2 regions of the Streptomyces sp. NPDC102270 genome follow, and region 2 is predicted to be linked to the other one. Evidence: riboswitches for the same ligand, from Rfam matches in the RefSeq annotation. Region 2 holds a riboswitch; the other holds the start of a gene.

Region 1 (6,371 bases), on a different contig from region 2:
CTGCCGCGAGGAGGGGTACGCGATGACCCGACCCACCGCACGTCACGTCCTGCCCGAGTTCCATGAGCGCACGAGCTACGGGCACACGACGATGGATCCGTACTCGAAGCTGCTGGAGGAGCGGATCGTCTTCCTCGGGACGCCGATCGACGACACCTCGGCGAACGATCTGATGGCGCAGTTCATGTACCTCGAGTACCAGGCCCCCGACCGGGACATCTCGCTGTACATCAACTCCCCCGGCGGCTCGTTCGGCGCGATGTCGGCGATCTACGACACGATGCAGTACGTCAGTTGTGACGTGGAGACGACATGCCTCGGGCAGGCCGGCTCCTCCGCGGCGGTGCTGCTGGCGGCGGGCACGCCGGGCAAGCGGTCCGTCCTGCCGGGCGCCCGGGTGGTGATCCACCAGCCCGCGCTGAGCGAGCCGGTGCAGGGGCAGGCCGGCGATCTGGCCATCCAGGCCGACGAGTTGGTCCGGGTGCGGGGCCGCCTGGAGGAGATGCTGGTCCGGCACACCGGGCGCAGCCCCGAGCAGGTGAGCGCGGACATCGAGCGCGACAAGGTCCTGGACGCGCGGGGCGCCGTTGACTACGGCCTGGCGGACGCGATCGTCCCGAGCCGTAGGCCCTCCCGCACCGCACCGGGAGCGAGGTGAGCCGTCGATGGTGCCGGACCTTCCACCGCTGCCCGCGCTCACGCGCGCCGAGGGCGAGCTGATCGACCGTTATCTCGACGTGGTGGACCTGCTGGGCCGGATCAACCCGGCCCGGCGCGAGGACACCTACGGCGGACTGCGCGCAGCGCAGGCGCTGGTGAGCAGGGCGACCGAGCTGCGCGACGCGCTCGTGCTGATGCACAGCAGGGGTGAGCGCGAACTGCACGCCGCGACGCTGGCGCGGGCGCTGCGGGTCCTGGACGGCGAGCGGCGTACGGCCCGGGTCACCGTGCCTCCGGAGCCCGACAGTTGACGAGGCGTCCGGAGCTGAGTCGAAACGGACCAAACGACGTACCCCCTATTGGAGGAGGCGCGGCTCCTTTTTTACGAGCGTCGCGGTTGCACAACGCGCCTGGTTCGGTACCGGAATGAGGCCCTTCCGTGCTGGTCCGGGGGCCCGTGGCCCCCTCGACACCCCTTCCTTCGAAGGGGTGTTCACCCAAACGGGTGAGTGGTGAGTAACACCACAAATCAACGGTTCCGTTGGGCTTTTCGCACTTCCGTGCGCCAAGATCCCTGTCTGACGACAAGCCCCCGCCGCAGTGGCGGGGCGATCCGGGCGGACGCCGAGTCCTGCCGCCGCCCGGATGACCGGTCGACAGAAGTGGATCGGCAGGAGTGGAGGACCCAAGCACGACGGGTCGCCGGAACGGTCACGCCATGACCGCGCCGAGTGTCCCTTGGGGTGAAGCCGCGTGAGCGGCCGGGCAACTTCGCCAGCCCGAATCCGACAGGTCATCCTTCACAGGCGGCTGACGAAGGGTTGCGCATGACTGCGCTCAATCGTGTCCCGTCGCTGATGGTCCGGGCCGGTACGGCCTCGGCCTTCGCCATCGCCGCCGTGGGCGGCTCCGTCGTGGTCCCGGGCCTCGCGCCCGACGCCGCGGCCGCGACACCTGCGACGAAGGCACTCAAGGTAGCGGCCTCCAAGAAGGGCTCGCCGTACAAGTACGGCGCCACAGGGCCCCGCCGCTTCGACTGCTCAGGGCTCACGCTGTACTCGTTCAAGAAGGCGGGCAAGAAGCTCCCGCGCACGGCGGCCCAGCAGTACAACAAGACCCGCCACATCGGCGTGGGCAGCCGCAAGGCCGGCGACCTGGTGTTCTTCCACTCGGGTTCGAACGTGTACCACGTCGGCATCTACGCCGGGAAGGGAAAGATCTGGCACGCCCCGAAGACCGGGGACGTGGTGCGACTGCAGAAGATCTGGACGAAGAGCGTCTGGTACGGCCGGGTCAAGTGACCCCGAGGGGGCGGCGGCGACCTGACCTCCCGCCGCCCCCTCGGGCTTCCGCAGCGCAGGACTGCACAGCGCTCCCGACGCCTCCGCCGGCGAAGCGCCAGATGGTCAGGCCGCGAGCAGCGGCTCGGCCAGGAGCATCACGCCGAGAACCGTCAACGCGCCTCCGGTGACCCCCGCGACGGCCCGGGCCGCCCGCGGTCGGCGCAGCCACCGCCCCAGCCGGTCCACGAGCACGGCCACCGCCGGGAACCACACCAGCGCGAGAGCGACCACGATCAGCGCGAGCAGCAGCGTCCGGGGCAGCGTGGAGTTCCCCTGGGGGACGAACTGCGGCAGCAGGCTGAGGAAGGTGATGGGGACCTTGGGGTTGAGCGCGTTGGTGACGAACCCCTGGCGCAGGGGGCGTACCGCCGCACCGGCCTCGACGACGGTCTCCGTGCGGGTCCGCCGCAGCTCCAGCAGGGTCCGTACACCCAGGTACAGCACATAACCCCCGCCCAGCAGTTGAAGCGCCCGGAACAGCGCGGGCACGGCCGTGAGCACCGCGGCGACCCCGGCCACCGCGAGTGCCGTGTGGACCAGGAGCCCGCCCACGACGCCGAGTGCGCAGGCGACCCCGGCCCGGCGGGAGACCAGGGCGTTGCGTACGACGACGGTGAAGTCGGCGCCCGGCATGGTGACCATGCCGGCGGCGATCCCGGTGAAGGCCACGATCTGTCCGTTCATGCGGACCAGCCTGCCGCGCCAGAGCCTTCAGCAGGTATGTCGAATAACGTGGGTCTCCCTTAAGCACTCCTTTAGGCAGGCCTCGCCATGTACGATCCGGTCCGGCTCGCCGCCCTGGTCGCCGTCGCGGAGGCGGGCTCGATCACCCGGGCCGCCGAGCGCCTCGGCTACACCCCGCCCGCTCTCTCCCAGCAGCTGGCCAAGCTGGAGCGGGAGGCGGGTACCGCTCTTCTCGTACGGCATCACCGCGGCGCGCGGCTCACCGGTGCGGGCGAGTTGCTGGTGGCGCGGGCCAGGCGGGTGCTGGACGAGCTGGACCGGGCCCGGCACGAACTCGCCCGGCTGACCGGCCTGTCGGGCGGCACGCTCAGGCTGGGCACCTTCCAGACGGCGGGCATTGAGCTGCTGCCGCCGGTGCTGAGCACGTTCCGCCGGGCGTACCCGGACGTGGAGCTGTCGGTCGCCTTCCACGAACCCATGGCTGGGATCACCGCGGTGGCGGCCGGTGAGATCGACCTGGCGCTGACGCACGCCTATGAGCCGGGCGAGCCCCCCGCCCTCCCGGCCACCCTGAGCGCGGAGCCGCTGCTGACCGAGGAGCTGGTCCTCGTGACAGCGCCCGGGCATGCCCTGGCGGGCGGCTCGACGCGGCTGCCGCTGGCGGAGCTCGCCGGTGAGCCGCTGATCAGCATGGCGCCGGATCATCCGGCCCGGCGGGAGGTGGAGGCGGTGCTGGCCCGGATCGGGACCACACCGTCGGTGCTGGTGGCGACCCCGGGATACGCCCTGGTGGGCGCGCTGGCCAGCGCGGGGCTGGGGGTCGGGGTGGTGCCGGAGATGGTGGCTCGGACGGCGGCCACTCCCGTGGGCACGCGGCTGCTGGAGGCCGGCGCGTTGCGCCGTACGATCTCGGTCGTCCACCGGACCGGCGAGGCGGCACCCGCGGCGGACGCCTTCCGGGCGCTGCTGCGGGGAGCGTTCGGCCGCGCGCGGCCGGTATGAGCTCTCCTACGGCTCCTGCTGCCCCGCCGCCGTGACCGGCTGCACCGGAACTGTCCACGGGAGTTCGATGGAGACGGTCTTGCCGCCTTCCCGGGTGGGCCGGACTCTCAGCTTGCCGCCGTACTCGGCGGCGAGCCAGCGGATGATCACCATCCCCCGCCCGTTGTCCTGCTGGACCGCGGCCGGCAGCCGCTTGGGGAAACGGGGATGGCTGTCGGTGACCCCGATGCGCAGTTGTTCGTCACGGTCCAGCTCGATGTCCACCGTGAAGGTGGGTGACTGCCCGAAGGTGTGCTGTACGGCGTTGGTGGTGAGTTCGGAGACGATGAGCCGGACGGTCTCGGCGGCGTCCGTGGTGGGCGGCAGCCCCCACTCCGCCAGTGTGCTCAGGACATAGGTGCGGGCCGCGGAGACCGAGGCGGGTTCGCTCGGCAGAGTGACGGATGCTTCCAGGTGGTCTGCCATGGCGACGTCGTCCCTTTCCCACGGGACCGGAGTCCGACACGGTGCGGATGGTTCGAGTACGGTCCCGGACTGGTGGTTCATCGTCAGAGTGCCATCACCGCGGCTGTGACGGATGCCGATCCACCAAGATGTGCATATATCTGTCGCTCGAAGCGGTGAACTCTGCCACGCGAGACCGTATTCGGGCGGCTCGTAGGGAGTAAGGAGTAGCGCCATGCAGCACGGCCCCGCGGTGCGCCGGCGGAAACTGGGCGCCGAACTGCGTGCGCTGCGCGCGAGTGCGGGGCTCACCAGCGGTGAGGCCGCCCGGCTCGTGGGCTGGCACCAGTCGAAGGTGAGCCGCATCGAGACCGGTGCCAGCGGGGTGAAACCGGCCGATGTGCGGTTACTTCTCGACGCCTACCGCGTGGGGGACGCGAATCTGCGGGAGCTGCTGATGGTATTGGCGGGCTCCGAGGAGAGCGGCGGCCGGCACCACTGGTGGCACGCGTACCGGGGTGTCCTGCCGCCGACGTACCGGGACTTCATCAGTCTGGAGGCCCAGGCGAGCGCGATGCGCACGCTGGAGACCTCGGTCGTGCCCGGGCTGCTCCAGACGCCCGAGTACGCCCGCGCCGTGACCCGGGCCGCGGTGGACGGCCTCGACGACGAACGTCTCGACGCACTGGTCAAGGTGCGGCTGGCCCGGCAGGACATCCTTCGCGCGCAGCCGCCTCTGGAGTTGAGCGCCGTCCTGGACGAGGCGGTGCTACGGCGGGAGGTCGGCGGCCCCGAGGTGATGGCCCGGCAGCTGAGGAGACTCCTGGAGGCGGCACGGCTGCCCCAAGTGCGGCTGCAGGTACTGCCGTTCACTGCCGGGGCGCATGTGGGTATCACCGGGCCTTTCGTAATCTTCTCATTTTCGCGCACTTCTGATCTGGACGTGGTTGTTCTCGACCACTTGACGAGTAGCCTCTACCTCGAGCGGAAAGAAGACCTCCAGGCCTACACCGAGGCCTTCAACACCCTTCAGTCCCACGCCCTATCGCCCGAGGAGTCGTTGGATTACCTCGCCGGGATGGGTGACGGCGCGTAAGGAGGCACCATGTCCGCACTGCCTCGGAACGTAACCACTACGGAACTGCCCGAAGTGCGCTGGCTGCGCAGCAGCTACAGCACCGGGGCGAACAACTGCGTCGAGACGGCGAGGCCGTCGGCCGGGCCCTGTGCCGGGCTGCTCGCCGTACGCGACTCCAAGAACCCGGACGGACCCGCGCTGCTCTTCTCCCCCGAGAGCTGGGCGGGCTTCACAGCCGCGTTCTGACCGTCAGTCCAGCGGGAGCACGGCCGTGTCACGCCGACTCATGGTCGTGTTTCGCCGATCACCCGCACAGCGCGTTCGATCTGCTCCTCGGAGAGGTCCGCGCGGGCGGTCAGCCTGAGCCGTGAGATGCCGTCGGGCACGGACGGGGGCCGGAAGCAGCCCACGAAGAGCCCGGCGGCACGGCAGTCGGCCGCCCACTGAACGGCCTCCTCCGGGGAGGGCGCGCGCACCGAGATCACCGCGGCGTCCGGACGAACCGCTTCCAGACCCGCGGCGGTCAGGCGTGCGTGCAGTCCGGTCGCCACCTCGCGCGCGCGTGCGGCCCGCTCGGGCTCACGGCCGAGCAGCCGCAGGGCAGCGAGGGCGGCTCCCGCCGACGCGGGGGCCAGACCGGTGTCGAAGATGAACGTCCGTGCCGCGTTGACCAGGTGTGCGACGACCCGTGCGGGGCCGAGGACGGCGCCGCCCTGGCTGCCGAGCGACTTGGACAGCGTGACCGTGACGACCACGTCGTCGGCGCCCGCGAGTCCCGCCGCCTGCGGGGCGCCGCGGCCGCCGGCCCCGAGCACACCCAGGCCGTGGGCGTCGTCGACGACCAGGCCCGCGCCGTGCTCCCGGCATGCCTCGGCGAGGCCGGCCAGGGGCGCCGCGTCGCCGTCGACCGAGAAGACCGTGTCGGACACGGCGATGGCCGGGCCGTCGTGCGTGCCGAGCGCCTTGCGGACCGCGGCCGGGTCGGCGTGCGCGACGACCTGGGTCGTGCCGCGGGCCAGCCGGCAGCCGTCGATGAGCGAGGCGTGGTTGCCCGCGTCGGAGACGATCAGCGAGCCGTGCGGCGCGAGCGCGGTGACGGCGGCCAGGTTCGCGGCGTATCCGGAGGAGAAGACGAGCGCGGCCTCGAAGCCGCAGAAGTC
Region 2 (16,320 bases):
ACACCACCCGCGTCGCGCCCGCGAACGGCATCTGGTCGATGGGCGCCACTCGCACCGGTGCCGACGGGTTCGGAGCGTGGATCATCTGCCCGTTGCCGACGTACATGCCGACGTGGCTGATGCCCGAGTAGAAGAACACCAGGTCGCCAGGGAGGAGTTCGGAGCGGGCGACGCGTCTGCCCGCGTCGATCTGGGCGTAGGTCGTGCGGGGCAGGGAGATGCCCGCCGAGCGGTAGGCGGCCTGGATGAGCCCCGAGCAGTCGAAGGCGTCCGGACCGGTGGCACCCCAGACATAGGGGCTGCCGAGCTTGGCGTAGGCGTAGGAAACGGCCGCTGCGGCGCGGGAGTTGGGGGCCGCCGTAGTGGCAGCGCCGGGGGACGTCAGTTCCTCGCGTGCACCCGTGGTGGCCCGTGAGGCGCGATCCCCGTCGGCGCCGAGCACCGCCCGTTCCTCGGCCGACAGCTGGGACATCAGGCGACGGGCCGCGCCCAGTTTGCCGGTGATCGTCTTCTTGTGGCGCTTCAGCTCCGCCTGGCGCGACTTCAGGGAGGCCAGCTCGATGTGCGCGGCCCCGCGCAGCTGTTCGATCTCCCGCAGCTGCCGGCGTACGTTCGCCACGGAGGTGGCCTGGCGGTTGCCGGCTCGTTCGGCGAACTCGGCGCTGTCCAGGTACCGGTCGGGGTCGTCGGTGAGCGCGAGCTGCATCGCGGGGTCGAGGCCGCCGCCGCGGTACTGCGCCGCGGCCATCGAACCCAGCGCGTCCCGCTCCTCGTTGAGCTGTTCCGTCCTGCGGGCCGCCTGGTCCCGCAGGCTGTCCAGCCGGGTCTCGGCCGCCTTGGCCTTCTCCTTCGCGCCGTTGTACTTCTCGGTGGCCGACTCGGCCTCCTGGTACAGCTGGTCCACCTTCGCCTTGACCTGCGCCGGTGTGAGCTGCGGCTCGGCGTGTCCGATCCCGTCGAAGCCCGTCGCGGTCGCCGCCCCCGCGAGGGCGATGGTCGCTGCCGTACGGACCGTATGGCCGCCGGCCGAGCGGCTGCGGGGCTTGCGGTGCGCTGCCACGTGGACTGCACGTCCTTTCCTGCGATCGCCCGCCCCGGGGCTCCGGGACGTACGAACGCCAGGGATGAGCGGCCGTACGACCCGCCCGGGGCGGTGTGCGCGTCCGGCGACGGCCCGCACAGGGGGAGCAGGCCGCCGCCGGACCTTCTCGGCGGTGGTGGCCGACTGCCGCCCCTGGCCCGGGCGGCGGTGGGGAGCCGGTCACCTGAGGGAGGACGCTAAACCTGAGCGTGTCCGGGAGGTAACGCGTTGTGCGGAACTGCCGCCAGGGGACCGCCGGGTGACCGAAGGTGACCGTGATGCCGGGGTGGCGCCGTCGACTTCGCGCGGTGCGCTGACCGAAGTAGGGATTCCGGAGCGCACGGCAGGCGTGGAGTGCTAAAGGCCGCATATATGCGAGATCCGTTCACAGGGCCCGGTGCGCGTGCCCCTCGGGCTCCGGCATAGGCTCCGGCCTCATGGACGTACTCATCCATCTCTTCGTCGGCCTGCACATCATCGGCATCGCCGCGCTGCTCGGCGGCTTCCTCACCCAGATGAAGGCGATGGGCCAGGGCGCCGCCCGGTTCGTCCCCGCGATGCTGCACGGCGCCGCGACGATGCTGGTCACCGGGATGATCCTGGTCGGCCTCAACCAGGCCGACGACCAGCACGTCAACAACATCAAGATCGGCGTGAAGCTGGCCCTGCTGATCGTGATCCTCGGCCTCGTCTATGTGAAACGGGACGACGAGAAGGTGGACAAGGGCCTGTTCGGCCTGGTCGGCGCGCTGACCTCGGCCAACATCTTCATCGCGGTGCTGTGGACCTGACCGCGGTACGGGCGGAGCCGACCGCACCGCCCCGACGGCCTCAGGCGGGGCGCACCACGCTGTGGATCCCCGACTCACCGTCGTAGTAGATCGACTCCTCGCGGACGTACGCGCCCGGCTTGGGGGCGTGGATCATCATGCCGTTGCCGATGTAGAGACCGACGTGGCTGATGTCGTCGTAGAAGAAGACCAGGTCACCGGGTTGGGCGTCGGCCAGGGAGACCGTGGTGCCGGCACCGACCTGGTCGTAGGTGACGCGGGGGAGGTCGACGCCGGCGGCCTTCCAGGCGGCCTGGGTGAGCCCTGAGCAGTCGTAGGAGTCGGGGCCGGTGGCGCCCCAGACGTACGGCTTGCCGATCTGCGCGCGGGCGAAGGCGAGGGCCTTGGCGGCCCTGGTGGCGTACGAGGAGTCGGCCGCCGTCGACGTGCTCACCTGCGGGCCGGTGGCCTTCTGGGCGGTCTCCTGGGCGGCCTTCTCCGCCGCCTCCTGCTGCCGCGCCAGCTCCGCCGCCCTGCGGGCCGCCTCCTGCTGCTCGCGCTTCTCGATCGCCGCGAGACGCGCCTTCTCCTGGGCGGTCAGTTCCGACAAAAGCTCGCGCGCGTCGGCGAGCTTCTTCTGGACGGTCGCCTTGGCGGTCCTCAGGTTGCTCTGCGTGTCGGTGAGCGCCTGAAGGCTCTGGGAGGCCTCCTGGCGCTTCTTCATCGCCGCGGACTGCTCGGAGACGTAATCGTCGACCGCGCCCTTCTGGCGGCTCGTCAAGCGGCCCATCAGCTGCGTCTGGTCGAAGTAGTCCTGCGGGGTGTCGGCGAGCAGGAAGGTCGCCGTGTCGGGCGCGGCGGCACCGGTGCGGTACTGGGCCGCGGCGAAGGAACCGAGTTCCTCCCGTGCCTCGTTGAGCTTCTGGGTGCGCTGGGCGACGTCCTCCAGGAGCGTCTCGACCTGCTTGCGCTGCTTGGCCGTTTTCTCCTTGGCCGCGTTGTAGGTGTCGGTCGCCGACTCGGCCTGGCGGTAGAGGTCGTCGACCTTCTTCTCGACCTCTTCGAGACTCGGCTTGTCATCGGCCGGCGCGGCGTTCGCCGACTGGGACAGCAGGGCCACGGAGGTGAGGGCGGCCGTCGCGAAGGCCGGGGTCCGTATGCCTGCTGCGCGCGTACCGACGGGACGCGACTTGCGGTGCGACGCCAAGGGAGGCGACTCCTTCCGTGCTCCGCCTACCGGGTTAGCTGTCGGGTTCGGGCGGGAAGGGTTGCCCTACGGCGCTCCCGTGGGCGGGAGTCGGCCGATTCACCCCGGGTTCGGTGGGTCCCCGGCTCCGGGCGCGCGGCGGCGCCTGCGGACTCGGCGGAGGCCGTGCGGCCCGGCGACGTTCGCCGGAGGGGGTCGTACGGCCTGCCCGGAACGGTAGCCAACGGGTGTGGCCCATGTGAAGGTTGCTGGTCGATATGCCCGATACATTTTCGTGACCTTCGTCGCGGGCGTCGCTCCATGGCGGGGATTCGGGGTGATCTGTCGTGGTGAGGGGGTGTTCGCCGTTCCTGGCGCTCCGGGCACGGCACGTCGGTCCGGGGCCCGTCACGGACCGTGACGGCAGGGTGGATGTTCTCAGGGCGGCGGCGGGCTGTCAGTGGGGCACCCTAGACTCGGAGAGCGATGAGCAGCCTCTTTGACGACAGCTTCCTGGCGGACCTCCAGGCCCCTCGCGGGCATGCGGAGGAGCCCCCGCCGCCGCCCGAGGACGACCACGTGCCGGAACCCGTTCCGGACGACCTGTTCGGTGGGAAGTTCGACGTGCCCCCGGACCGGGACGCCTACTACCGCGACGGCGCCCCGCGCCCGGTGGTGGACCCGGCCGCGCTCCTGGAGGGGCTGAACGAGAACCAGCGCGCGGCCGTCGTGCACTCCGGCACCCCGCTGCTCATCGTGGCCGGCGCCGGTTCCGGCAAGACCCGGGTGCTCACCCACCGCATCGCCCACCTCCTCGGCGAGCGCAATGTCCACCCGGGCCAGATCCTCGCGATCACCTTCACCAACAAGGCCGCGGGCGAGATGAAGGAGCGCGTCGAGCAGCTCGTGGGCCCGCGCGCGAACGCGATGTGGGTCATGACCTTCCACAGCGCGTGCGTGCGGATCCTGCGGAGGGAGTCGAAGAAGCTCGGGTTCACCTCTTCCTTCTCGATCTACGACGCCGCCGACTCCAAGCGGCTCATGGCCCTGGTCTGCCGCGATCTGGACCTCGACCCCAAGCGCTACCCCCCGAAGTCCTTCAGCGCCAAGATCAGCAACCTGAAGAACGAGCTGATCGACGAGGAGGACTTCGCCGCCCAGGCCACCGACGGCTTCGAGAAGACCCTCGCCCAGGCCTACGCCATGTACCAGTCGCGCCTCCGCGAGGCGAACGCCCTCGACTTCGACGACCTGATCATGACGACGGTCAACCTGCTCCGGGCGTTCCCCGACGTCTCCGAGCACTACCGCCGCCGCTTCCGGCACGTCCTCGTCGACGAGTACCAGGACACCAACCACGCGCAGTACGCGCTGGTCAGGGAGCTGGTCGGGACCTCCGAGCACCCGGTGGACGTGCCGCCGAGCGAGCACGACCTGCCGCCCGCCGAGCTCTGTGTCGTCGGTGACGCCGACCAGTCGATCTACGCCTTCCGCGGCGCGACCATCCGCAACATCCTCCAGTTCGAGGAGGACTACCCGGACGCGACGACGATCCTCCTGGAGCAGAACTACCGCTCCACCCAGACGATCCTCACCGCCGCCAACGCCGTCATCGAGCGCAACGAGTCGCGCCGCCCCAAGAACCTGTGGACCAACGCGGGCGCGGGCGCGCGCATCACCGGCTATGTCGCCGACACCGAGCACGACGAGGCGCAGTTCGTCGCCGACGAGATAGACCGCCTCACGGACGCGGGTGACGCGAAGGCCGGCGATGTCGCCGTCTTCTACCGCACCAACGCGCAGTCCCGTGTCTTCGAAGAGGTCTTCATCCGCGTCGGCCTGCCCTACAAGGTCGTCGGCGGCGTCCGCTTCTACGAGCGCAAGGAGGTCCGGGACGTCCTGGCCTACCTGCGCGTTCTCGCCAACCCGGAGGACTCCGTGCCGCTGCGCCGGATCCTCAACGTCCCCAAGCGCGGCATCGGCGACCGGGCCGAGGCGATGATCGACGCCCTGTCCCAGCGCGAGAAGATCAGCTTCCCGCAGGCACTCAAGCGCGTCGACGAGGCGTACGGCATGGCCGCGCGCTCGACCAACGCCGTGAAGCGGTTCAACGTGCTGATGGAGGAGCTCCGTACGATCGTCGAGTCCGGCGCGGGCCCGGCGACCGTCCTGGAAGCCGTCCTCGAACGCACCGGCTATCTCGCCGAGTTGCAGGCCTCCACCGACCCGCAGGACGAGACCCGCATCGAGAACCTCCAGGAACTCGCCGCCGTGGCCCTGGAGTTCGAGCAGGAGTCCGGCGAGGGCGAGGAGACCGGCTCGCTCTCCGACTTCCTGGAGCGGGTCGCGCTCGTCGCCGACTCCGACCAGATCCCCGACGAGGACGAGGACGGCTCCGGCGTCATCACCCTGATGACCCTGCACACCGCCAAGGGCCTGGAGTTCCCGGTCGTCTTCCTCACCGGCATGGAGGACGGCGTCTTCCCGCACATGCGCGCCCTCGGCCAGACGAAGGAACTGGAGGAGGAGCGGCGCCTGGCCTACGTCGGCATCACGCGCGCGCGTGAGCGGCTGTACCTGACCCGGTCCTCCCTGCGCAGCGCGTGGGGGCAGCCGTCGTACAACCCGCCCTCCCGCTTCCTGGAGGAGATCCCGGCGCAGCACGTGGACTGGAAGCGCACGGGGGCGGCCGGCGCTCCTGCGGGGCCGGTCTCGGGGGTCGCCGCCTCGCTGTCGTCGTCCCGTTCCCGCTCCTCGGCGTCGGGCGCGTCCGGCTTCGCGACGCGCAGGACCTCGGAGAAGCCGGTGGTGTCCCTGGCAGTCGGCGACCGTGTCACCCACGACCAGTTCGGTCTGGGCACGGTGGTCGGGGTGAAGGGCACGGGCGCGAACGCCGAGGCGACGATCGACTTCGGGGAGGCCAAGCCGAAGCGGCTGCTGCTGCGGTACGCGCCGGTGGAGAAGCTGTAGCTCCGCAAAGGGGCGGGCTGGGTCCGAGAGGTTACGTCGGGTCCAGCCCGTGGCTGCGCAGCCACGGCAGGGGGTCTATGGCCGAACCGCCTGCGGGGTGCACCTCGAAGTGCAGGTGGGGTCCGGTCGAGTTGCCGGAGTTGCCGGAGTAGGCGATCGGGTCGCCGGCTTTGACCGTCGTACCGGAGGCGACGCGGTAGCTCGAGAGGTGGCAGTACCACGTCTCGGTGCCGTCCTTCGCCGTCACGACCATCATGTTGCCGTACGCGCTGTTCCACTGCGTCCGGACGGTGCCGTCGGTCGCGGCCAGCACCGTCGTGCCGTACGACACCGGGAAGTCGATGCCGGTGTGGACGGACATCCAGTTGACGCCGGCCTGGCCGAAGTAGGCGCTGAGCCCCCGCTGCGCGACCGGAAGCGCGAACTTCGGGCGCAGCCGCTCCTTGCGGGCCGCCTCCTCCGCAGCTTTCCTCTTCTCGGCCAGTTGCTGGGTCTTGAGGTCGATGCGTTCCTGTGTGCGGCTGGCCCGGTCGGCGAAGTCGTCGGCACCGGCCCTGAGGCTCTCGAGCTGGGTGTCCAGCTTGTTGTTCGCGATGGCCGGCTTGACGGCGCTCGTGTCCGCGAGGGTCGTCGAGGTGTCTTTGTCGTCGCCGGTCAGCGTGCCGACCGAGGCGGCGGCGATCCCGGCGACCCCCATGACACACGCCGAGGGGACGGCGATCGTCAGCAGCGCGGAGCGCTTGGCGGGCATACGGCGGCGGGAGCGGCCCGCGTTGCGCGCGGCGACGCGGGAGCCGGGGGCGGGCGCCGCGGCTCGGGGGGCCTCTTCCTGGTCGTCCAGGAGCGGGGCGTCGGCGTCGAGGACGGCGGGCATCTCGCCGGTGTCGGTGGTGGCCGTGTCCGTAGTGGCGTTCGACTCGCCGTCGTGCAAGGTGTGTTCGGCGTAGGCGTCGCCGTAAGGGTTCGCCTCGCCGTACGCGTGGGTCTCGTCGTACCCGGCCTGCTCGAAGGTGGCGGTCGGCTGCGGGTCGGCCGCCGTGCCGTCGGAGTTCCACTGCGTGGCGTCGTACGTCCCGGTGTCGAAGGCCTGCGTGCCCCATTCCCAGTGCTGGGTCTGGTCGGCCGGGCCCGCGGACTGGTCGGGCTGGTGCCAGGAACTGGCGTCCCACTGTCCGCTGTGATCGACGCTGCGGGCCTGCGGCGGGATCGCGGCGAGCTGCTGCTGGTCGGCGCCCCACTGCGTGGCGTCGTACGCGCCGGTGTCGTAGGCGGCGTGGTGCTGGGCCGCGTACATGTCGTAGTTCAGGGTCTGGTGACCGCCGGTGTTCCACGTCGAGGAGTCGTACGAACCGGTGGTGTCGGCCGGCATGTTGCCGAAGAGCGGGTCGGTCTCGAAGGTGCCGGTGGCGTGGGCGCCGGTCGTGCCCAGGGCGTCGAAACCAGTGGCGTCATAGCCGCCGTACGTGGTGAAGTCGCCGTACTGGGCCTCCTGGGTGCCGTACGACGAGTCGGCGTCGGAGGCCGGAGCCGGGGTGGTCATGGTCCCCGACGGGTGACGGTCGTTCACCAACTTCTCTTTCGCCTCGACAACAGGGGCTGCCAGAGCAGTGCGGTGACTGTACCCGGCGGTATGCGGGCGCGACAATCTTCAACTGGTTTTGGGCGCGCAGGAAACGGGCATTCGGACGTGTTTCGGGGGAGCGCGGGCTGGACTTTGGCTCTGTGTTCGAAGAGTGTTCGATGTTGGTCCGTGGTCAGTCGGCTGTCGGAGCGCTGTCGGAGGCCTGTGTGACGCGCTGGCGGCGGACTGGGTGAGGAGCGGTCGGCGGACTGGGTGAGGAGCAGTTGGCGGCTGGTGTCCGGTGGCCGATACGACCGTTACGCCACGGTCAGTCCGCCCGCGCGGCCGGCCGTCTCCTCCCCGGCTCGCGCGGTGTCGAGCACCTGCCGTATGCCGTTCGCGACGGCGGGATGCACGGGCAGGGCGAGATGCCCGATCCCGCTCACCCGGACGTTCTCCACCATCAGGTCCTCATGGTCGATGCAGGCGGTCTCCAGCGGATCCATCAGGTGGTCGAGGTCGCTCCAGAAGCTGACGAAGTGCGTACGGCAGCCCGGGGCCGGCTCAGTGAGCTCCTCGAGCAACTCCGAGCCGGGGCGCATCTGGCGCACGATGGGGTGCGCGTTCGCCAGTGGCGCCACCCGGGTGCCCGAGTGCGGGGTGCCGAGCGTCACCAGCGTGCGGACCCGGGTGTCGCCGCCGAGACGCTGCACGTAGTACCGCGCGATCAGGCCGCCGAGGCTGTGCCCGACGACGTCGACCCGCTCGCTGCCCGTGCGCTCGCAGATCCCCTCTATGTGCCGGCCGAGGAGCTCAGCCGCGGCGCGGATGTCGCAGGTCAGCGGGGAGTAGTTGAGCGACTCGACCTGCTGCCTGCCGTGCTGGGCGAGGCTGCGGCGCAGGAGCACGAAGACCGAACGGTTGTCGATGAAGCCGTGCAGCAGGACGACCGGGGGCTTGGCCTCCGTCGGCAGCTGTGCGGCGCCGTCCTCCGGGAGCGGGGGCAGGGGGGAACGGCGCTCCTGGACGATGCCGGACGGATACAGGAGGAGATGTCCCGCGAGGATCGCGATCTCGAGCGTGGTCGCCTTCAGGAGGGCCAGGGAGAGTCCCGCCAGCCTGCCGGGAAGCAGACGCTGGCAGAGCGGGAGAAAGGGCAGCAGCGCCTTGGTGACCTTCATGGCCGACCTCCTGTCGGCACACGGGAGGACAGCTCCGTCCCCCGTGTGCGCTCGTGGGGAGTCGCGGCGAAGGTCGCCGGCGCCGACATGGCGCGAGTGGGGCGCGGAGGGTGGGTACGGCGGTCGGCGCTCGGTTCCGGGGCCACCGGGCGGGCCGGCGGCGCTGACAGAACCGGTGGTGCGGGCGATGCCGACGGTGCCGGTGCGGTTTCCGGTCGTATCGGTGGTGCCGATGCTGCTGACGGTGCTGGTGGTGCGCCGGTGACGTGACGAGCCGCCCTGTCGGTGTGGCGACGAGGCTCCCCGCTGTCGTGCCTTACCTGTCCTACGTGCCCTTCGTGCCGTCGCCGGCGCGCCGCGCCCCCGTGGCGCGCGGCCTGCGGCGCGGCGGTGCGGCGACCTCGTTGCGGCTCCCGAACGTGTCCCACCATATGATTTCCCCCTCGGTGCCCACTGCGAAACAGCATGGTGCGAGATGGCGGCGATAACGTTCGTTCACATTCCCGGTCTGTGCGGTACTAGTCGGCAGGAATGGACGCAGTCGCTTCATGGAGGCAGTGATGGGTGTGACAGCCGGTCCGATCCGCGTAGTGGTGGCCAAGCCGGGCCTCGACGGTCATGATCGCGGAGCCAAGGTGATCGCGAGGGCGCTGCGCGACGCGGGCATGGAGGTCATCTACACCGGCCTCCACCAGACTCCCGAGCAGATCGTCGACACGGCGATCCAGGAGGACGCCGACGCGATCGGTCTCTCCATCCTCTCCGGCGCCCACAACACGTTGTTCGCCGCGGTGATCGACCTGCTCAGGGAGCGGGATGCCGCGGACATCCTGGTGTTCGGCGGCGGGATCATCCCGGACGGGGACATCCCTGCGCTGAAGGAGAAGGGGGTCGCGGAGATCTTCACGCCGGGGGCGACGACCCAGTCGATCGTGGACTGGGTGCGGGCGAATGTGCGGCAGCCGACGGGGGCGTAGGGGGCGCGTGCAGGGGTTGGATGCCGGGTGCGGGCCGGTGGGGGCCGGTCGCGCAGTTCCCCGCGCCCCTCAGCGGGTGCCGTCACGCGTGCCCGGCCGTACCCCGGCCTGGGCGCCGGGCTGTAACGGCGGCGGCTCCGCGGCGGGACGTGGTCGGCCGCGAGAACCTGCAGCCCCGACGAACCGGCAGCCGGGACGAACCGGCAGCCGGGACGAACCGGCAGCCGGGACGAACCCGCAGCCGCCCGGGCGGCATGATGTGGCGCCCGGCACCGGTTAGGACGAACTTGCACCGCCGGACGGCATGGCCTGGCGCCCCGTTGCCCGCCTGCGTGCCTAGGCGTCCCCCAGCTCCTCCGTCATCGCCGCCCGCAACCGCAAGGTCGTCACCAGCCGCTGGAACGCCTCGGCCCAGTAGCCCCCCGCCCCGGGACTCGCGTCCTCTCCCTCGTCCGGCACCGCCATCAGTCCCTCCAGGCGCCCCGCCTCGGCCGGATCGAGACACCGCTCCGCCAGCCCCATCACCCCGCTGAAACTCCACGGGTAACTCCCCGCGTCCCGGGCGATGTTGAGCGCGTCGACCACCGCCCGCCCGAGTGGCCCGGCCCACGGCACTCCGCACACTCCCAGCAGCTGAAACGCCTCGGACAACCCGTGCGTCGCGATGAACCCGGCGACCCACTCGGCCCGTTCGGCGGAGCCCAACGTCGCCAGCAGCTTGGCCCGCTCCGCCAGTGACACCGCCCCCGGCCCCCCGGCCTCCGGCGCCGCAGGGGCTCCGAGCAGCGCCCGCGCCCACCCGGCGTCCCGCTGCCGTACGGCGGCCCGGCACCACGCCGCGTGCAGTTCGTTCCGCCAGTCGTCCGCCACCGGCAACACGACGATCTCCTCGGGCGTCCGCCCACCGAGCCGCCCCGGCCACACCGCCAGCGGCGCCGCCTCCACCAACTGCCCGAACCACCACGACCGTTCCCCCCGCCCCGAGGGCGCCTTCGCCACGACGCCGTCGCGCTCCATGCCCGGGTCGCACTCGTGCGGCGCCTCGACGACGATCGTCGGCGTGTCCTGGGTGTGGTCGACGGCCACGCACGCCCCGGCCCGGACCGCCATCCGCGCCGCCAGCGCCGAACCCGGCAGCGCGGACAGCAACTCCGCGGCCGTGGCCCGTACGTTGCGGCTCCGGTCGGCCAGTGCCTGCTCCAGGAACGGCTCGTCGTGCGGCCCCAGGCCCGTCCGCAGCGAGTCGAGGAACATCAGCCGGTCCTCGGCCCGCTCGGTCGCCCAGGTCGCCGCGAGCAGCTCGCGCGCGGCGGCGGGCTCCCGGGCCCGTATCGCCCCGAGAAGGGCCACCCGCTCGGCGAACAGGCCTTCCTCCCAGAGACGTCGGATCCCCGCGGTGTCCTGCGGCGGCGGCAGCGCCGCTCCGCCGCCGGGTGTCGCCCGCAGCGCGAATCGCCAGTCCGGGTTCAGCCGGGCGAGCCAGATGGCACGCGAACCCGCGAACGCCAGTGCTGCCGGCCGCAGGTCCGTACGCCCCCGGGCCGCGTCCAGCAACGCGGGCAGCAGCTCCGCAGGGGCCGCGTAGCCGCGGGCGTTCGCCGCCGAGAGCCACTGCGGGAGCAGCTCCACCAGATCCGGTGCCGTACCCCTGCGGCCGCCGCCGCCCGTGCCCGGCCGGTCGGCGAGCAGCATCGCGAGCCGGCGGGCCGCCGCCGCGGGCAGGGGAGGGCGCGGGTCCTCGGGCGCAGGCTGCGGCCGCTGTGCCGCCCGCGCGGGCCTGAGCCCGGCCCGCCGCCGTACGGTCTCCACGGCCGCGGCGTCCAGCAAGGCCACCGGCGCCTCGGGACCGGGCGGGATGCCGGGCGGTGTGCGCCGGGCGGTGCCGAGCAGGGCCGAGGTGACGAGCTCCTCCCAGGCGTCCGACGCGGAGGGTTTGGCCGTAGCGGAGGTCCTGTCCATGCGGTTCCTTTCCGTCCGGTCGGCTGCTGGGTCGGTTCCGTTCAGCACAGTCGCACCGCCTCGCCCGCGCCCTCGGGCCACGCCGTCAGCGGGGTGAAGCCGCGGTGGCCGCATTCGCCGAAGACCTTCACCGGGGCCCCGCCCGAGAGCGCGACCAGGCGCCACAGGCCCGGACGGGAGCCACCGGAGGCGGTGAGCGGCAGGGCCGAGTCGCCCTCGGCGTCGGCCAGTTGCCAGGAGTTCCCGTCCGGGGCCGGTATCACCCGGTCCAGGGTCACGGGGACGGAGTCGAGCCAGGGGTCGTCCCGCAGCGCCGCCCCGTACTGGGCGGCCGCCTGCTCGGTCGTCACTCCGGGTGGGCGGGTCGCCGAGGGTGCGGGCGGCGCGAACTGCTCGCCGAGCGCCGCCCGCAGCTGACCGGTACCGGGGTAGGCGGACACCTCCGCCTCCAGCTCCAGCCCCACCGGCAGCGCCAGTTCGGGAGCGCGGCCGGCCGCGCCGTAGGAAAGGAGCAGGGCCGTGCGGCCCGAGTCCGTGCCGTGCAGCCAGATCCGGCGGGTCGTCAGACGGGCGTCCGCCGTGTCGTACTGGGCGAGCACCAGCCAGCGGTCCCGGATTCCGGGGCCGTCCGCCGAGGCGGGCAGGCCGATCCGGGAACGGACCGTCGACGCCAGACCGTCCGGCAGCCGCTCGCGGCGCAGCCAGCCCTGGTCGAGAAGGTGGATGAGGGCGCACTCCTCCAGCAGCCGCACCGGCCAGCCCGGACCGGACGACGGGATCGACCCCAACTCCCGCACCCGGCCGGCGAGTCCCGGCGCCTGGGCGTCGACCATGCGCGCGGCCGTCTCCTCCCACATGCCGTATCCCGCCTGCTCCGCCCCCGCCAGACCGCCCCGCAGCAGGTCCGCCAGCCGCTGCTCCAGCTCTGTCGCCCCCGCCGTGATCCGCACGGCCCGGCGCTCCGCCCTGCGCCGCGCCGCCTCCGGATCACCGGCCCCGGCGCCCGAACCCGCCGCGTCCGCCGTCCCCTTCTCCTGCGCCCGCTGCCTTCTCCCCGCTATCCACTGCTCCGCCCAGTCCGGTGCCCGGCCCGGCGGCACCGCTCCCTCCCCGCCGGCCCAGAGCAGCAGCAGCCCGAGCGCGTGTTTGCACGGGAACTTGCGGCTCGGGCAGCTGCACTTGTACGCCGGACCCGCGGCGTCCGCGACGTCGATGACCGTCTGATACGGCTTGCTGCCACTGCCTTTGCACAGCCCCCACACCGTCCCCTCGTCGGAACTCCCCGCCTCGGACCATGGCCCGGCCGCGCCGAGTTTGCTTCCCGCTTTGCGTGAGGCGGCGTCAGGAGCCAGTGCCAGCACCTGATCCGCCGTCCAGCGCACCCCCTGCTGAGTCATGTCATCGAAGGTAGATCCCCCCACTGACAATCGGCCCCGGACCGACGGCCGCTCCAACCCCCGTGAGCGCGTTTCCGCAGGTCGGATCGCATTGTCAGTGGCGTGGTGCACGGTTGGTGACAGATCCGAACCGGCCGAGCTGGAGGGGGCCTCAGCCATGTCTGTGTCTGTTGAACCGACGAACGTGGAACCGAAGCAGGGATCACCGGCCGAGGCGTTGCGGCCGCATGCCGAGGAAGCCTTCGCCGGTGAACTCGCCGCGCTGGCCGCGCAGGACGACCGCCCGCGCCCGGTCCGCTGGAAGCTGTCGCCGTGGGCGGTGGCGACGTACCTCCTCGGCGGCACCCTGCCGGACGGCACGGTGATCACTCCGAAGTACGTGGGCCCGCGGCGCCTGGTCGAGGTCGCCGTCACCACCCTCGCCACCGACCGCGCCCTGCTCCTGCTCGGCGTGCCCGGCACCGCCAAGACCTGGGTCTCCGAACATCTCGCCGCTGCGGTCAGCGGCGACTCGACCCTGCTCGTGCAGGGCACGGCGGGCACCCCGGAGGAGGCGATCCGCTACGGCTGGAACTACGCACAGCTGCTCGCCAACGGCCCGAGCCGTGCCGCGCTCGTGCCCAGTCCCGTGATGCGGGCCATGGCGGAGGGGATGACGGCCCGGGTCGAGGAGCTGACCCGTATCCCTGCCGACGTGCAGGACTCGCTGATCACGATCCTGTCCGAGAAGACGCTGCCGATACCGGAGCTGGGCCAGGAGGTGCAGGCGGTCCGCGGCTTCAACCTCATCGCCACGGCCAACGACCGCGACCGCGGGGTCAACGACCTCTCCAGCGCCCTGCGTCGCCGTTTCAACACGGTGGTGCTGCCGCTGCCGGAGAGTGTCGAGGCCGAGGTCGACATCGTCTCGCGCCGCGTCGACCAGATCGGCCGCTCCCTGGACCTGGCGGCCGCGCCGGACGGCATCGCCGAGATCCGCCGGGTCGTGACGGTCTTCCGCGAGCTGCGCGACGGGATCACGTCCGACGGCCGTACGAAGCTCAAGTCACCCAGCGGCACGCTGTCGACCGCCGAGGCCATCTCGGTCGTCACCAACGGTCTCGCCCTCGCCGCCCACTTCGGTGACGGCGTCCTGCGGGCCGGAGACGTCGCCGCGGGCATCCTCGGCGCCGTCGTCCGCGATCCGGTTGCCGACCGGGTCATCTGGCAGGAGTACCTGGAGGCGGTCGTCCGCGAGCGGGACGGCTGGAAGGACTTCTACCGGGCCTGCCGGGAGGTCAGTGCGTGAGAGATGGCCCGGGGTTCGTGCTGAGGGGAACCCGGAGACAGGGGGGGCGGTCATGACGGGCGGTCGTGACGGGTGTGGAGCGGGGCGGCGGCAACGGGACCGGGCGGGGCGGAGAGGACGACTCCGAGTGGCCATGGAGGGGAGGGGTTCGGTGTGACGGGTGTGAGTGAGGTCGAGAGCGGGGCGGCGAGCGGCTCCGCAGAGGCCGGGGCCGGGGACGGGGGGCTGGTCGACGTGGGCGTTCATGGCGGTGAGGGGGTGGCCGACGCCGGCGTTCGGGGGAGCCGGAGGTCCGGCGCCGGGCCGTTGCTGCTCGGGGTGCGGCATCACGGGCCCGGGTCGGCGCGGGCGGTGCGGGCGGCGCTGGACGCGGCCCTGCCCCGGATCGTGCTGATCGAGGGGCCGCCCGAGGCCGACGCGTTGATTCCGCTGGCCGCCGAGGAGGACATGCGACCGCCGGTGGCACTGCTCGCCCATGCCGTGGACGAGCCCGGCCGTTCGGCGTTCTGGCCGCTGGCCGAGTTCTCCCCGGAGTGGGTGGCGATCCGCTGGGCGCTGGAGCACGAGGTCCCGGCCCGTTTCGTCGACCTGCCGGCCACGCACACCCTGGCGTGGGGGAGGGACGTGGCGGACGAAGGGCCGACGGACCGACCGGACGAGCCCGCCGCCGAGGGATCGGACCCGAGTGGGCCCGAGAAGCGGCCTGCTCCGGCCGACGAGAACGCCGCCCCGGGGGAAGCGGAGCCCTCTTCCACCAGTGGGAACCCACCTCCGGGCGACCAGCCCGACCTTCACGACGCCGTCCGTGTCGACCCGCTCGGGGTGCTCGCCGAGGCCGCCGGATACGACGATCCCGAGCGGTGGTGGGAGGACGTCGTCGAGCACCGGGGAGCGGGGCAGGGTGACGTGTTCGAGCCGTTCACCGTGCTGGAAGAGGCGATGGAGGTGTTGCGGGAGACGTACGGGACCGGCGGACACGACCGGGACCTCGTGCGGGAGGCGTACATGCGGCTCCAGTTGCGGGCCGCCCAGCGGGAGTTCGGGGACGACGTGGCCGTGGTGTGCGGGGCCTGGCATGTGCCGGCGTTGCGGCGGAAGAGCACGGTCGCCGGCGACAAGGCGCTGCTGAAGGGGCTCCCCAAGGTCAAGGCGGACATGACATGGGTGCCGTGGACACACCGCAGGCTCTCGCGGCACAGCGGCTACGGCGCCGGTATCGACTCGCCCGGCTGGTACGGGCATCTGTTCGGCGCGCCGGACCGGCCCGTCGAGCGGTGGCTGACCAAGGTGGCGGGGCTGCTGCGCGACGAGGACCGGATCGTGTCCTCGGCGCACGTCATCGAGGCCGTACGGCTGGCCGAGACGCTCGCGGCGATGCGCGGCCGGCCCTTGCCCGGCCTGAGCGAGACGACCGACGCGGTGCGGGCGGTGATGTGCGAGGGCTCGGACGTGCCGTTGGCGCTGGTGCACGACCGGCTGGTGGTCGGGGACGTCCTGGGGGAGGTGCCGCAGGCGGCGCCCGCGGTGCCGTTGCAGCGGGATCTCGACCGGATCCAGCGGCGGCTGCGGCTCAAACCGGAGGCGCTGGAGCGGGAGTTGGAGCTGGACCTGCGCAAGGAGAACGACGCCGGGCGCAGCACGCTGCTGCACCGGCTGCGACTTCTGGGCGTGGCGTGGGGTGAACCGGCCGCCTCGCGGGGGAGCACGGGCACGTTCCGCGAGACGTGGCGACTGCGGTGGGAGCCGGAGCTGTCGGTGCGGGTCGCCGAGGCGGGGGTGTGGGGCACGACCGTGCTCTCCGCCGCGACGGCCAAGGCGGAGGCGGACGCCGTCTCCGCGCCGGGACTCGCCGACGTCACCGCCCTCGCCGAGCGCTGTCTGCTGGCCGAACTCCCCGACGCCCTGCCCACGGTGATGCAGATACTCGCCGACCGCGCCGCTCTGGACGCG

The links. Region 2 has a riboswitch for cyclic di-AMP ahead of ACIRP7_RS08470 (NlpC/P60 family protein). Riboswitches for the same ligand answer to the same signal wherever they lie in the genome.
Region 1: linked by a shared signal. The riboswitch ahead of ACIRP7_RS41180 (C40 family peptidase) and the one ahead of ACIRP7_RS08470 (NlpC/P60 family protein) in region 2 are both predicted to bind cyclic di-AMP.

Annotation. Positions count from the first base shown of each region.
Region 1 is NZ_JBIWLX010000029.1:628-6,998, reverse strand. It holds gene ACIRP7_RS41190 (ATP-dependent Clp protease proteolytic subunit) at 23-658, shown strand; gene ACIRP7_RS41185 (hypothetical protein) at 666-971, shown strand; cyclic di-AMP (ydaO/yuaA leader) riboswitch at 1,273-1,484, shown strand; gene ACIRP7_RS41180 (C40 family peptidase) at 1,488-1,961, shown strand; gene ACIRP7_RS41175 (LysE family translocator) at 2,067-2,687, opposite strand; gene ACIRP7_RS41170 (LysR family transcriptional regulator) at 2,775-3,689, shown strand; gene ACIRP7_RS41165 (ATP-binding protein) at 3,696-4,154, opposite strand; gene ACIRP7_RS41160 (helix-turn-helix domain-containing protein) at 4,369-5,229, shown strand; gene ACIRP7_RS41155 (DUF397 domain-containing protein) at 5,239-5,457, shown strand; gene ACIRP7_RS41150 (8-amino-7-oxononanoate synthase) at 5,496-6,371, opposite strand, start outside.
Region 2 is NZ_JBIWLX010000004.1:138,148-154,467, reverse strand. It holds gene ACIRP7_RS08480 (NlpC/P60 family protein) at 1-1,060, opposite strand, end outside; gene ACIRP7_RS08475 (hypothetical protein) at 1,519-1,872, shown strand; gene ACIRP7_RS08470 (NlpC/P60 family protein) at 1,913-3,058, opposite strand; cyclic di-AMP (ydaO/yuaA leader) riboswitch at 3,067-3,212, opposite strand; gene pcrA (DNA helicase PcrA) at 3,524-6,007, shown strand; gene ACIRP7_RS08460 (M23 family metallopeptidase) at 6,039-7,574, opposite strand; gene ACIRP7_RS08455 (lipase family alpha/beta hydrolase) at 7,886-8,749, opposite strand; gene ACIRP7_RS08450 (cobalamin B12-binding domain-containing protein) at 9,310-9,726, shown strand; gene ACIRP7_RS08445 (DUF5691 domain-containing protein) at 10,063-11,685, opposite strand; gene ACIRP7_RS08440 (SWIM zinc finger family protein) at 11,727-13,082, opposite strand; gene ACIRP7_RS08435 (AAA family ATPase) at 13,240-14,370, shown strand; gene ACIRP7_RS08430 (DUF5682 family protein) at 14,629-16,320, shown strand, end outside.